3 regions of the Isoptericola dokdonensis DS-3 genome follow, and region 3 is predicted to be linked to each of the others. Evidence: predicted binding sites of a transcription regulator. Region 3 holds the regulator's gene; each other region holds the start of a gene.
What was found. Region 3 encodes HrcA, which represses chaperone genes, less so after heat shock. Its sites were predicted from a motif close to TTNGCACTCGNNNNNNNCGAGTGCNAA; they were not measured.

Region 1 (3,267 bases), 1.4 Mb from region 3:
CCGACAGCGCCTGCAGGTGCGCGACGTACACGAGCAGGGAGCGCACGATCGGCAGCACCTTGTCGCGGTCCTCGATCCCGACGTGCACGTGCACCCCGTAGACGACCTGCTGGCGGCCCCACACCTGGGTGCGGTCCACCACGGTGGCGTACCGCTCCTTGTCGGTGACCTGCTGCTGGGACCAGTGCGCGAACGGGTGCGTGCCCGCGCCCATGAGCTCGGCCCGCATGGGGGAGATGACGTCCTGGATGGCGGCGACCCCGGCGGCGATGTCGTCGGTCGCCTGCCCGATCGTCGTGCACACGCCCGAGACGACCTCGAGCGTGTTGCGCAGGAACTCCGGCTTGACGTGCGCGGCGCGCGGATCTCCCGCGAGGGCGGCCATCGCGGCCGGGGCCACCTGGCGCAGGTTGCCCGAGTCGGCGTCGACGAGCGCCAGCTCCCACTCCAGGCCGACGCTCGACCGGGGTGACGACGCGAACTCCAGGACCATGCGGACATCGTTCCACGCCGGTCGCCGGGCTGCTGCCGGGCCGCGGGTCGCGCCCGGGAGGTCAGGCGCCGAGCGGCTCCACGACGAGCACGTGCTGACGCCCGTCGACCCGGGTGAGCACGACCGTCGCCGCGGCGTCGCCGGACAGCGCGAGCTGGGCACGCAGCTGCTCGGGGGTGACGGCGGTGCCCCGCTTCTTCACGGTCAGGCTGCCCACGCCGCGCTCGCGCAGGTACGCCTTGAGCTTCTTCAGGTTGAACGGCATGACGTCGAGCACCCGGTAGCCGGTGGCCAGCGCCGCCTCGCCCGGTCGCGGGGCGTCGGCGGGGGAGTCGGTCGTGACGTAGGCGATGGTGCGGTCCACCAGCCGTCCGCCGAGCTCGGCCGCGGCGTGCGCGACCAGACCGGCGCGCACGACGGCACCGTCCGGCTCGTAGAGGTAGCCGCCGACGGCGCCGACGTCCGGCACGAGGTCGACGTCGTCCGGACCCGTGCGCAGCGTCCTGCCGACGGTGCCCGGGGCCGTCGCACCGTCGCCCTGCCCGGTTCCGGCCGTCGAGCGGAGCACGAGGGCGGACCGGCCGGGCCCGGCCGGTGCCAGCGGGCCGAACCACAGCCCGGCCTCGACGACGTCGCCGTCCACCGACACCCACTGCGTCTCGGCGTCGGCGGGCAGCCCGGCGTGCGGGACGCCCGGCCCCACCTTGATGCCGAGGGCGGGCACCTGCGCGCGCAGCGCCCACACGGCGTCGAGCGGGGGAGCGTAGGCGGCCGGGTCGAAGATGCGCTTGCCGCCGCGGGTGCGCCGGGCCGGGTCGGCGTAGACGCCGTCGACGCCCTCGGCGTGCAGGTCGAGGGTCAGCCCGTCGGCGTGGCGCACCTCCGCCTCGGGGAACGCCCGCAGGTTCACGGTCGCCAGCGCGGCCGTGGCCTCGTCGACGTCGGTGGCGAGCACCTGCAGGCCCACGCCCGCGAACGCGAGGGCGTCCGCGCCGATGCCGCTGGTGAGGTCCGCGACCTTCGTCACGCCGGCCGCGAGGTAGCGGCGGGCGTGCAGCGCGGCCACGACCAGCCGGGTGGCCTGCTCGACGCCGTCGGGGGTGAAGAGCATGCCGTCGGCGAACGCGCCGAGCTTGGCCCGGGCCTTGGCCCGCAGCCGGGACTGGGTGAGCGCCGCAGCGGCGAGGTCCGGGTCCACTCCCTCGGCCCGCAGCCGCGTGGCCAGGGCCATCGCGCGGTCCTCGTCGTACGGGGGCAGGGCGTTGACCAGCGCCCAGCCCTCGGGGCTGAGCAGCTTGGCGAGCGACGAGGGGTCCATCTCTCCATCGTCTCAGGTCCACCTGTTGGCACTCGACTTGTCAGAGTGCTAACCGCTGCCTAGATTTGGTCCCAGCGCACTCGCTGTGCCGGCACCCGCGACGACGGACAGCGCTCGGGCGCGTCCCAGTCCAGCTAGTCATCGCGAACAAGGAGGTCCGACGTGTCGGTCCCCATCAAGCCGCTCGAGGACCGGATCGTCGTCAAGGCCGTCGAGGCCGAGACCACGACCGCTTCCGGCCTGGTCATCCCGGACACCGCCAAGGAGAAGCCCCAGGAGGGCGAGGTCCTGGCCGTGGGCGAGGGCCGTTTCGACGACCAGGGCAACCGTGTCCCGGTCGACGTCAAGGTCGGCGACAAGGTCATCTACTCCAAGTACGGCGGCACCGAGGTCAAGTACGGCGGCGTGGACTACCTGGTCCTGTCGTCGCGCGACATCCTCGCGGTCGTCGTCGGCTGACCGAGGCTGCAGCGAAGGGTGAGGGCCGAGGAACGAGGCGCTCGCCCGCAGCGGAGGCGCAGGGATGCCGACAGCGTGATCGTCGGCTGATCCAGCCCACGACGTAGGTACGTCACGAGGCCCCGCATCGTCATCGATGCGGGGCCTCGTGCTGTGCGGGGTGCGCGGGGGTGCTGCGCGGGGTGGCGTCAGCCGGTCTTGCGCTCGCGGCCGGCGAGGATCGCCGAGCGCTCGTCCTCGCTGAGCCCGCCCCAGACGCCGTAGGGCTCGCGGACGCGCAGCGACTGCTCGCGGCACTCCATCATCACGGGGCACGACCGGCAGATGGCCTTGGCGGCCTCGGCCCGGCGTCGGCGGGTGGATCCCCGCTCGCCCTCGGGGTGGAAGAACAGGGTGTCGTCCGCGTCGCGGCACGAACCCTGGTACTGCCACTCCCACAGCTCCATGACCGGCCCAGGCAGTCTCGAGATCTCCGTCATGTCGAACAACCTACAAGTTGTGCAGAAGTTGTTCAAGGCCCGGGAGCAAGTTGGGCATGCAGGACAGGCTGGACACCCCCTGACCGGCTTGCGCCCCGCTTTGCCCATCGCCTGACCTGGTTCGACATGATTCATCGATCCGGATCAAGGCGCGCCGCGGGGCGCGGTGGCGGCACCGGGCACCCCTGGGCAGAATCGACGCATGACCACATCGCGACCCGCCCAGGACTCGGGGGGCGCTCGCACGTCGGGTCCCGGGCTCGCGGTCGCCGCGGTGGCCCGCCGCCTCGGCGTCGCCCCGGCGACCCTGCGCACCTGGGACCGGCGTTACGGCCTCGGCCCGTCGGACCGGACCGCCGGGTCGCACCGCCGCTACACCCCGGAGGACGTCGCCCGGCTCCTCGTCATGCGACGGCTCACGCTGGAGGGGGTCGCACCCGTCGACGCGGCCGAGGCGGCGCTCGCCGCCGACGTCGAGGAGCTCGAGGCCGCCCGCCGCGCCGAGCCGCCGGTGCCGC
Region 2 (3,267 bases), 790 kb from region 3:
GGTCCTGCCCGACGACGAGCACGCGCACCTCGGCCAGCGGCCGGCGGAACGCCGCGAAGACGTCGCCCGGCGCGGGCAGGTACCGGCGCCCGGCCGCGACCTCGGCGCGCAGGAAGTCCCCCATCGCGTGGATCTGCGGCTCCACGTCGGCGAGGGCGCGGGCCCAGTCGGGGGCCATGACCGTGTCCAGCGGCGGGCGTGCCCCGCCGGGCGCGGCCGGGGCGGGGTCCGCCGCTGCGGCGGGCGTCGTCGTCTCCACGGCGACGAACCTACCCGGACCGCCCGGCACGGCACAGCCCCGGCGGGCGGCCGGGCGCGGTCGGCCCGCAGCGGGGCGCGAGGTCGCGAATCGCGGGGCGCGGCGCCGTCGGGAAGCGTCCACGATGCCCCATACTGGGGCGCTATGAGCGAGATGCTGGTCCAGGAGGTCGAGGCCTCTGTCGCGGCGGACCCGACGACCGAGGTCGCCGGCCTGACCGACCGCGACCGGGAGATCCTCGCGTTCGAGAAGCAGTGGTGGAAGTACGCCGGCTCCAAGGAGCAGGCCGTGCGCGAGCTCTTCGACATGTCCGCCACCCGCTACTACCAGGTGCTCAACGCGCTCATCGACACCCCCGGCGCGCTCGAGCACGACCCGATCCTCGTCAAGCGCCTGCGGCGCATGCGCGCCACCCGGCAGCGCTCCCGCACGGCACGCCGGACCGACACGCCCGGCTGACCAGCCCCTGACGCGGTTTCGCCGGGATCCTTGACGGGTCCCCGGGGTGGAGCCGCTACCCTGTGCGGCGTGACCAAGAGCCAGTACCCGTACCCGCCCGACGAGTTCGACGTCCGCGGCCCGGAAGGTGCGCCGGTCGGCGTGCACCGGGAACCGCGCAGCGGGTGGTCCTCGGTCTGGCCGTTCCTGCTGGTCGCGGTCGTGTTCGCCGGTCTGGCCGTCGGGATCGTGTCGTACCTGTCCAACGACAGCGGTGACACCGCCAACCCGCCCGCGGCGTCCGAGCAGTCCGCCGCCCCTGAGGGGGACGCGAGCGAGGAGCCGACCGACGGCGAGAGCGCCGCCGAGGGCGAGGGTGACGGCGGTGACGGCGCCACCGACGAGAGCTCCGAGGAGCCGACCGCCGAGGAGACCGAGGAGGAGGCCGCCTCCATGCCCGGTGACGCGTCCGCCGCGAACCTCGCCGCGCGCGTGGTGGTCTGGAACGACGACGCCGGCACGGGCCAGGCCGGTGCGGGGCAGGGCGTCCTCGCGGGCGCCGGGTTCTCCGACGTCGACGCCCAGGACGCGGTGAACGCGTCCGTCGAGCTGGCCGGCGTCTACGCCGACAGCACCGTCCTGTACGGCGCGGACCGCGCCGACACGGCGACCGCCGTCGCGGAGGCGCTCGGCGTCGACCCGGCGAACGTGCAGGAGTCCGACGACGTCACGAACCACCCGACCGACGCCGTCTGGGTGATCCTCACCGAGCCCGTCGACTGACGACCCGTCGCCCGGGCGACGCGTTGATGCAGGTCGGAGAGCCCTGCCGCACACTTGCGACATTCCCGGCACGGGTGCTTCCCAGCCGTGACCTGCGCCACTAGTCTCCTTCTCACCGCAGGGCGCCTGCCCGGTGGCACAGGACGACGAGGAGAAGGACATGGCCCAGGGAACCGTCAAGTGGTTCAACGCGGAAAAGGGGTACGGCTTCATCACCCCGGCCTCGGGCGGGCAGGACCTGTTCGTGCACTACAGCTCGATCGAGACCGACGGGTACCGCTCGCTCGACGAGGGTCAGCAGGTCGAGTTCGAGGTCGGTCAGGGGCAGAAGGGTCCGCAGGCCGAGCAGGTCCGCCCCCTCTGAGCTGAAGCAGCCTCCGCGAAGGCCGGCACCCAGCACGCCCGTCCCTGGGCGGGTGCCGGCCTTCGTCATGCCCTCGGCGAACGTCTTGCACTCTCGAGGGGAGAGTGCCAATAATGGGTTAGCACTCTCGACTGTCGAGTGACAGTCGCAGGGTGGAGAACCTCGGTCGAACGGTGAGGCCCGTCCGCGCGCGTGACAGGAACGCACGCGACGGGTCGTCCGTCGCGGGCACCGTCCGACCACCGACACGCCACAGCGGAGGACCAGTCCCCATGGCCAAGATCATCGCGTTCGACGAGGAAGCTCGTCGGAGCATGGAGCGCGGGCTCAACCAGCTCGCCGACACCGTCAAGGTCACGCTCGGCCCCAAGGGCCGCAACGTCGTCCTCGACAAGAAGTGGGGCGCCCCCACGATCACCAACGACGGTGTCTCCATCGCCAAGGAGATCGAGCTCGAGGACCCGTTCGAGAAGATCGGCGCCGAGCTCGTCAAGGAGGTCGCCAAGAAGACCGACGACGTCGCGGGTGACGGCACCACCACCGCCACCGTGCTCGCCCAGGCGCTCGTCAAGGAGGGCCTGCGCGTCGTCGCCGCCGGTGCCAACCCGATCGCCGTCAAGCGCGGCATCGAGAAGGCCGTCGAGGCCGTGACCGAGCAGCTGCTCAACGCGGCCGTCGACGTCGAGACCAAGGAGCAGATCGCCGCCACCGCCGCGATCTCCGCCGGTGACACCGCGATCGGCGAGCTCATCGCCGAGGCGCTCGACAAGGTCGGCAAGGAGGGCGTCATCACGGTCGAGGAGTCCAACTCCTTCGGCCTGGAGCTCGAGCTCACCGAGGGCATGCGCTTCGACAAGGGCTTCCTCGCCCGCTACTTCGAGACGGACCCGGAGCGCCAGGAGGCCGTCCTGGAGGACCCGTACGTCCTCATCGTCGAGTCGAAGATCTCGAACGTCAAGGACCTGCTCCCCGTCCTCGACCAGGTCATGAAGTCGGGCCGCTCGCTCCTCATCATCGCCGAGGACATCGAGGGCGAGGCCCTCGCGACCCTGGTGCTGAACAAGATCCGCGGCACCTTCAAGTCCGTCGCCGTCAAGGCCCCGGGCTTCGGCGACCGTCGCAAGGCCATGCTGCAGGACATCGCGATCCTCACCGGCGGCCAGGTCATTACCGAGACCGTCGGCCTCAAGCTGGAGAACGCGACGCTCGAGGAGCTCGGCCAGGCGCGCAAGGTCGTCGTCACCAAGGACGAGACCACCATCGTCGAGGGCTCCGGCGACGCCGACCTCATCGCGGGTCGCGTGAACCAGATCCGTAGCGAGATCGAGAAGTCGGACTCCGACTACGACCGCGAGAAGCTCCAGGAGCGTCTCGCGAAGCTGGCCGGCGGCGTGGCCGTCATCAAGGCCGGCGCCGCCACCGA
Region 3 (3,267 bases):
GGACAGCAGGTCGGCCAGCACCTCCGGGCCGCGACCGCTCGCGACGCCCGGCCGCTGGGCGACGAGCCCCGGCACGATCGCGCCGAGGGCGTCCGCCGCCGGGCCCGCGGCCGCCAGGACGTCGTCGGCGCCGAGGGCGTCGACGAGGTCCCGCACGACGCCCTCCAGGCCGGCGTAGGGGACGGGACCGGAACCGGAGTCGGCGCACTGCCCACGGGCGACCAGGACGTCGCCGTCGAGGCTCGCGAGGACCTCCGCGACGAGCCGCGTCTTGCCGATCCCGGCCTCGCCGGACACGACGACCGTGCCGCCGGCGCCGCCGCGGGCGTCGTCCACCACACGGCGCAGCGTGGCGAGCTCGGCGTCACGGCCGACGAGCGGTGCAGGGTCCGGTGCCATGCGGACATCGTGCCAGGCGGCGCCCGCCCCGGACCCACCGGGACGGGCGTCGTCGGCCGCCACGCGGCCCGGTGCGTCGGTGACGGTCACGCGGTGCGGTGCGTCGCGCCGGGACGCAGCGCGTCGAGCAGACGGGACCACCGGGCCCGCGCGCCCGCGAGCACCGGCACGGCCGGGCGGTCGGCGGCGAGGCGCTCGCGGGCGCGGCGCACCTGCTCGGCGCGGGCGACCAGCTCGGCCTCGCGCAGGCGGTGGTCGGTCAGGTGCTCCCAGTGGTCCATGTCAGGCTCCTCGGCCGGTGCGGCGGCGGGCCGGTCGGTCCGTCGAGATCCAGGTTCGCGCCGTGAGGTAGGCGACCGGATCGGGCAGGTCACCGGTTCTGCGGCGCGGGTCCGGGCCTCGGTGGCGCCTGAGGTACCTCAGGTCGCCGGGGCGTCCTCCGCGGCCGTGCTCGGGACGCGTAGGATGGCACTCAGCAACGGAGAGTGCTAAGACGGCACGGGGTGCGACGACGGGAGGGACGTCCGGTGAGCGAGGAACGCAGGCTCGAGGTGCTGCGCGCCATCGTCGAGGACTACGTCACGACGCGGGAGCCCGTGGGCTCGCGCATGCTCACCGAGCGGCACCGGCTCGGCGTCTCGCCCGCCACCATCCGCAACGACATGGCGGCGCTGGAGGAGGCGGGCTACATCGCCCAGCCCCACACGTCCGCCGGCCGGGTCCCCACGGACGCCGGCTACCGGTTGTTCGTCGACCGGCTCGCCGAGGTGCGGCCCCTCAACGTGCCGCAGAAGCGCGCCATCGAGACCTTCCTGTCCGAGGCGGTCGACCTCGACGACGTGCTGTCCCGGGCCGGGCGGCTCATCGCCCAGCTCACCGGCCAGGTCGCGGTCGTGCAGTACCCGTCGCTGCGGCGCTCGGGTCTGCGCCACCTGGAGCTCGTGCCGGTCGCCGTGGGCCGCATCCTCGTCGTCGTCATCACCGACACGGGGCGCGTCGAGCAGCGGTTCTGCGAGCTGCCCGTCGGCCCCGACGGGGCGGAGGTCGGCCCGGGTCTCGACGAGGCCGGGCTGGGCGAGCTGCGGGCGCGGTTCAACGCGGCGGCCGCGGGCAAGCGGCTCGCCGACCTGCCGGCCGCGTTCGACGCGCTCGTGCGGGCCACCGGGCCGGAGCTCGGCGGGGTCGCGCGCGCCGTCGCCGACCTCGTCGTCGACACCCTCGACACCGAGACCGAGGAGCGCGTCGTGCTCGCCGGCACCGCGAACCTCGCCCGCTCCGGGACGACCTTCGAGCTCGGGCTGCGGCCCGTGCTGGAGGCCCTGGAGGAGCAGGTGGTGCTGCTGGGCCTGCTCACCGAGATGACCGGCGACGGCGTCGAGGTCCGCATCGGGCACGAGAACCGCCTCGACGGGCTGGCCGAGGCCAGCGTCGTCGCCACCGGGTACGGCAGCGAGGGCGACACCATCGCCACGCTCGGCTCCATCGGCCCGACCCGGATGGACTACCCCGCCACGATGGCCTCGGTGCGGGCCGTGGCCCGCTATCTCTCCCGCGTCCTGCCGGGCTGACCCCGGCGTCCCCTGACCACACCTCGCACGTCACCGAAGAGAGACCTGTGACCGACTACTACGAGATCCTCGGCGTCGAGCGCGACGCCACGCCCGAGCAGATCAAGAAGGCCTACCGCCGGCTCGCCCGCGAGCTGCACCCGGACGTCGCGGGTGCCGAGGGCGAGGAGAAGTTCAAGGACGTCGCCCGGGCCTACGAGGTCCTGTCCCACCGCGAGAAGCGCGAGCAGTACGACATGGGCGTCGACCCGACGGCGCCCGGCGGCGGCGCGGGCGGCGGCTTCGGCCAGGGCTTCGGCTTCCAGGACATCTTCGAGACGTTCTTCGGCGGCGGCGGCCAGGCGGCCGGGCCGGTGCCGCGCGCCCGCCGCGGCCAGGACGCCCTCGTCCGCCTGGACATCGACCTGGTCGAGGCGACGTTCGGCGCCAAGCGCGAGCTCCAGGTCGACACCGCCGTCGTGTGCGGCACCTGCGGCGGCAAGGGCTGCCGGCCCGGCACCGACCTGCAGACCTGCGTGGCCTGCCACGGCCGCGGCAACGTCCAGCGGGTCGCGCGGTCGTTCCTCGGCCAGGTCATGACGACGGCGCCCTGCGACGTCTGCAAGGGCTTCGGCACGATCATCCCCGAGCCGTGCGCCGAGTGCTCCGGCGACGGGCGCGTGCGCTCGCGCCGCACCCTGACGGTCAACGTCCCCGCGGGCGTCGACACGGGCACCCGGATCAAGCTGACCTCGCAGGGCGAGGTCGGTCCCGGCGGCGGCCCCGCCGGCGACCTGTACGTCGAGATCCGCGAGAAGCCGCACGAGGTGTTCGTCCGGCGCGGCGACGACCTGCACTGCACGCTGCCCGTGCCGATGACGGCCGCCGCGCTCGGCACCGTGCTCGAGCTCGACACCCTCGACGGCGCCCAGGAGATCGACCTGCGGCCCGGCACCCAGCCCGGCCAGGTCGTCACGCTCAAGGGGCTCGGCGTCGGGCACCTGCACGGCAACGGCCGCGGCGACCTCAACGTGCACGTCGAGGTCCAGGTCCCGACGGCCCTCGACGACGAGCAGGTCGAGGTGCTGCGCAACCTCGCCCGCCTGCGCGGCGAGGAGCGGCCCGAGCCGCGGCTCGCCGCCGCCCACCCGGGCGTGTTCTCCCGGCTGCGGGACAAGTTCAGCGGCCGCTGACGTGAGCGCACCGGTGTTCCTCGCCGACGACGGCACCACCTCCGGTGTCGTCGTCGGCGACGTCTACACCCTCGGTGGCCCCGAGGGTCGGCACGCGAGCGTCGTCCAGCGGCGCGAGCCGGGCGAAC

Region 1: groES (co-chaperone GroES) is a predicted target of HrcA. The motif match lies at 1,837-1,863, and genes of this name have one in related genera.
Region 2: groL (chaperonin GroEL) is a predicted target of HrcA. The motif match lies at 1,929-1,955, and genes of this name have one in related genera.

The regions. Positions count from the first base shown of each region.
Region 1 covers NZ_CP014209.1:1,675,343-1,678,609, reverse strand. Annotated here, with positions in the region: gene I598_RS07805 (glutamate--cysteine ligase) at 1-493, opposite strand, end outside; gene I598_RS07800 (class I SAM-dependent methyltransferase) at 555-1,811, opposite strand; gene groES (co-chaperone GroES) at 1,974-2,270, shown strand; gene I598_RS07790 (WhiB family transcriptional regulator) at 2,459-2,749, opposite strand; gene I598_RS07785 (MerR family transcriptional regulator) at 2,952-3,267, shown strand, end outside.
Region 2 covers NZ_CP014209.1:3,304,991-3,308,257, forward strand. Annotated here, with positions in the region: gene I598_RS15155 (uracil-DNA glycosylase) at 1-178, opposite strand, end outside; gene I598_RS15160 (DUF3263 domain-containing protein) at 413-718, shown strand; gene I598_RS15165 (LytR C-terminal domain-containing protein) at 788-1,480, shown strand; gene I598_RS15170 (cold-shock protein) at 1,641-1,844, shown strand; gene groL (chaperonin GroEL) at 2,117-3,267, shown strand, end outside.
Region 3 covers NZ_CP014209.1:264,430-267,696, forward strand. Annotated here, with positions in the region: gene I598_RS01180 (helix-turn-helix transcriptional regulator) at 1-399, opposite strand, end outside; gene I598_RS01185 (hypothetical protein) at 486-680, opposite strand; gene hrcA (heat-inducible transcriptional repressor HrcA) at 927-1,967, shown strand; gene dnaJ (molecular chaperone DnaJ) at 2,015-3,139, shown strand; gene I598_RS01200 (16S rRNA (uracil(1498)-N(3))-methyltransferase) at 3,141-3,267, shown strand, end outside.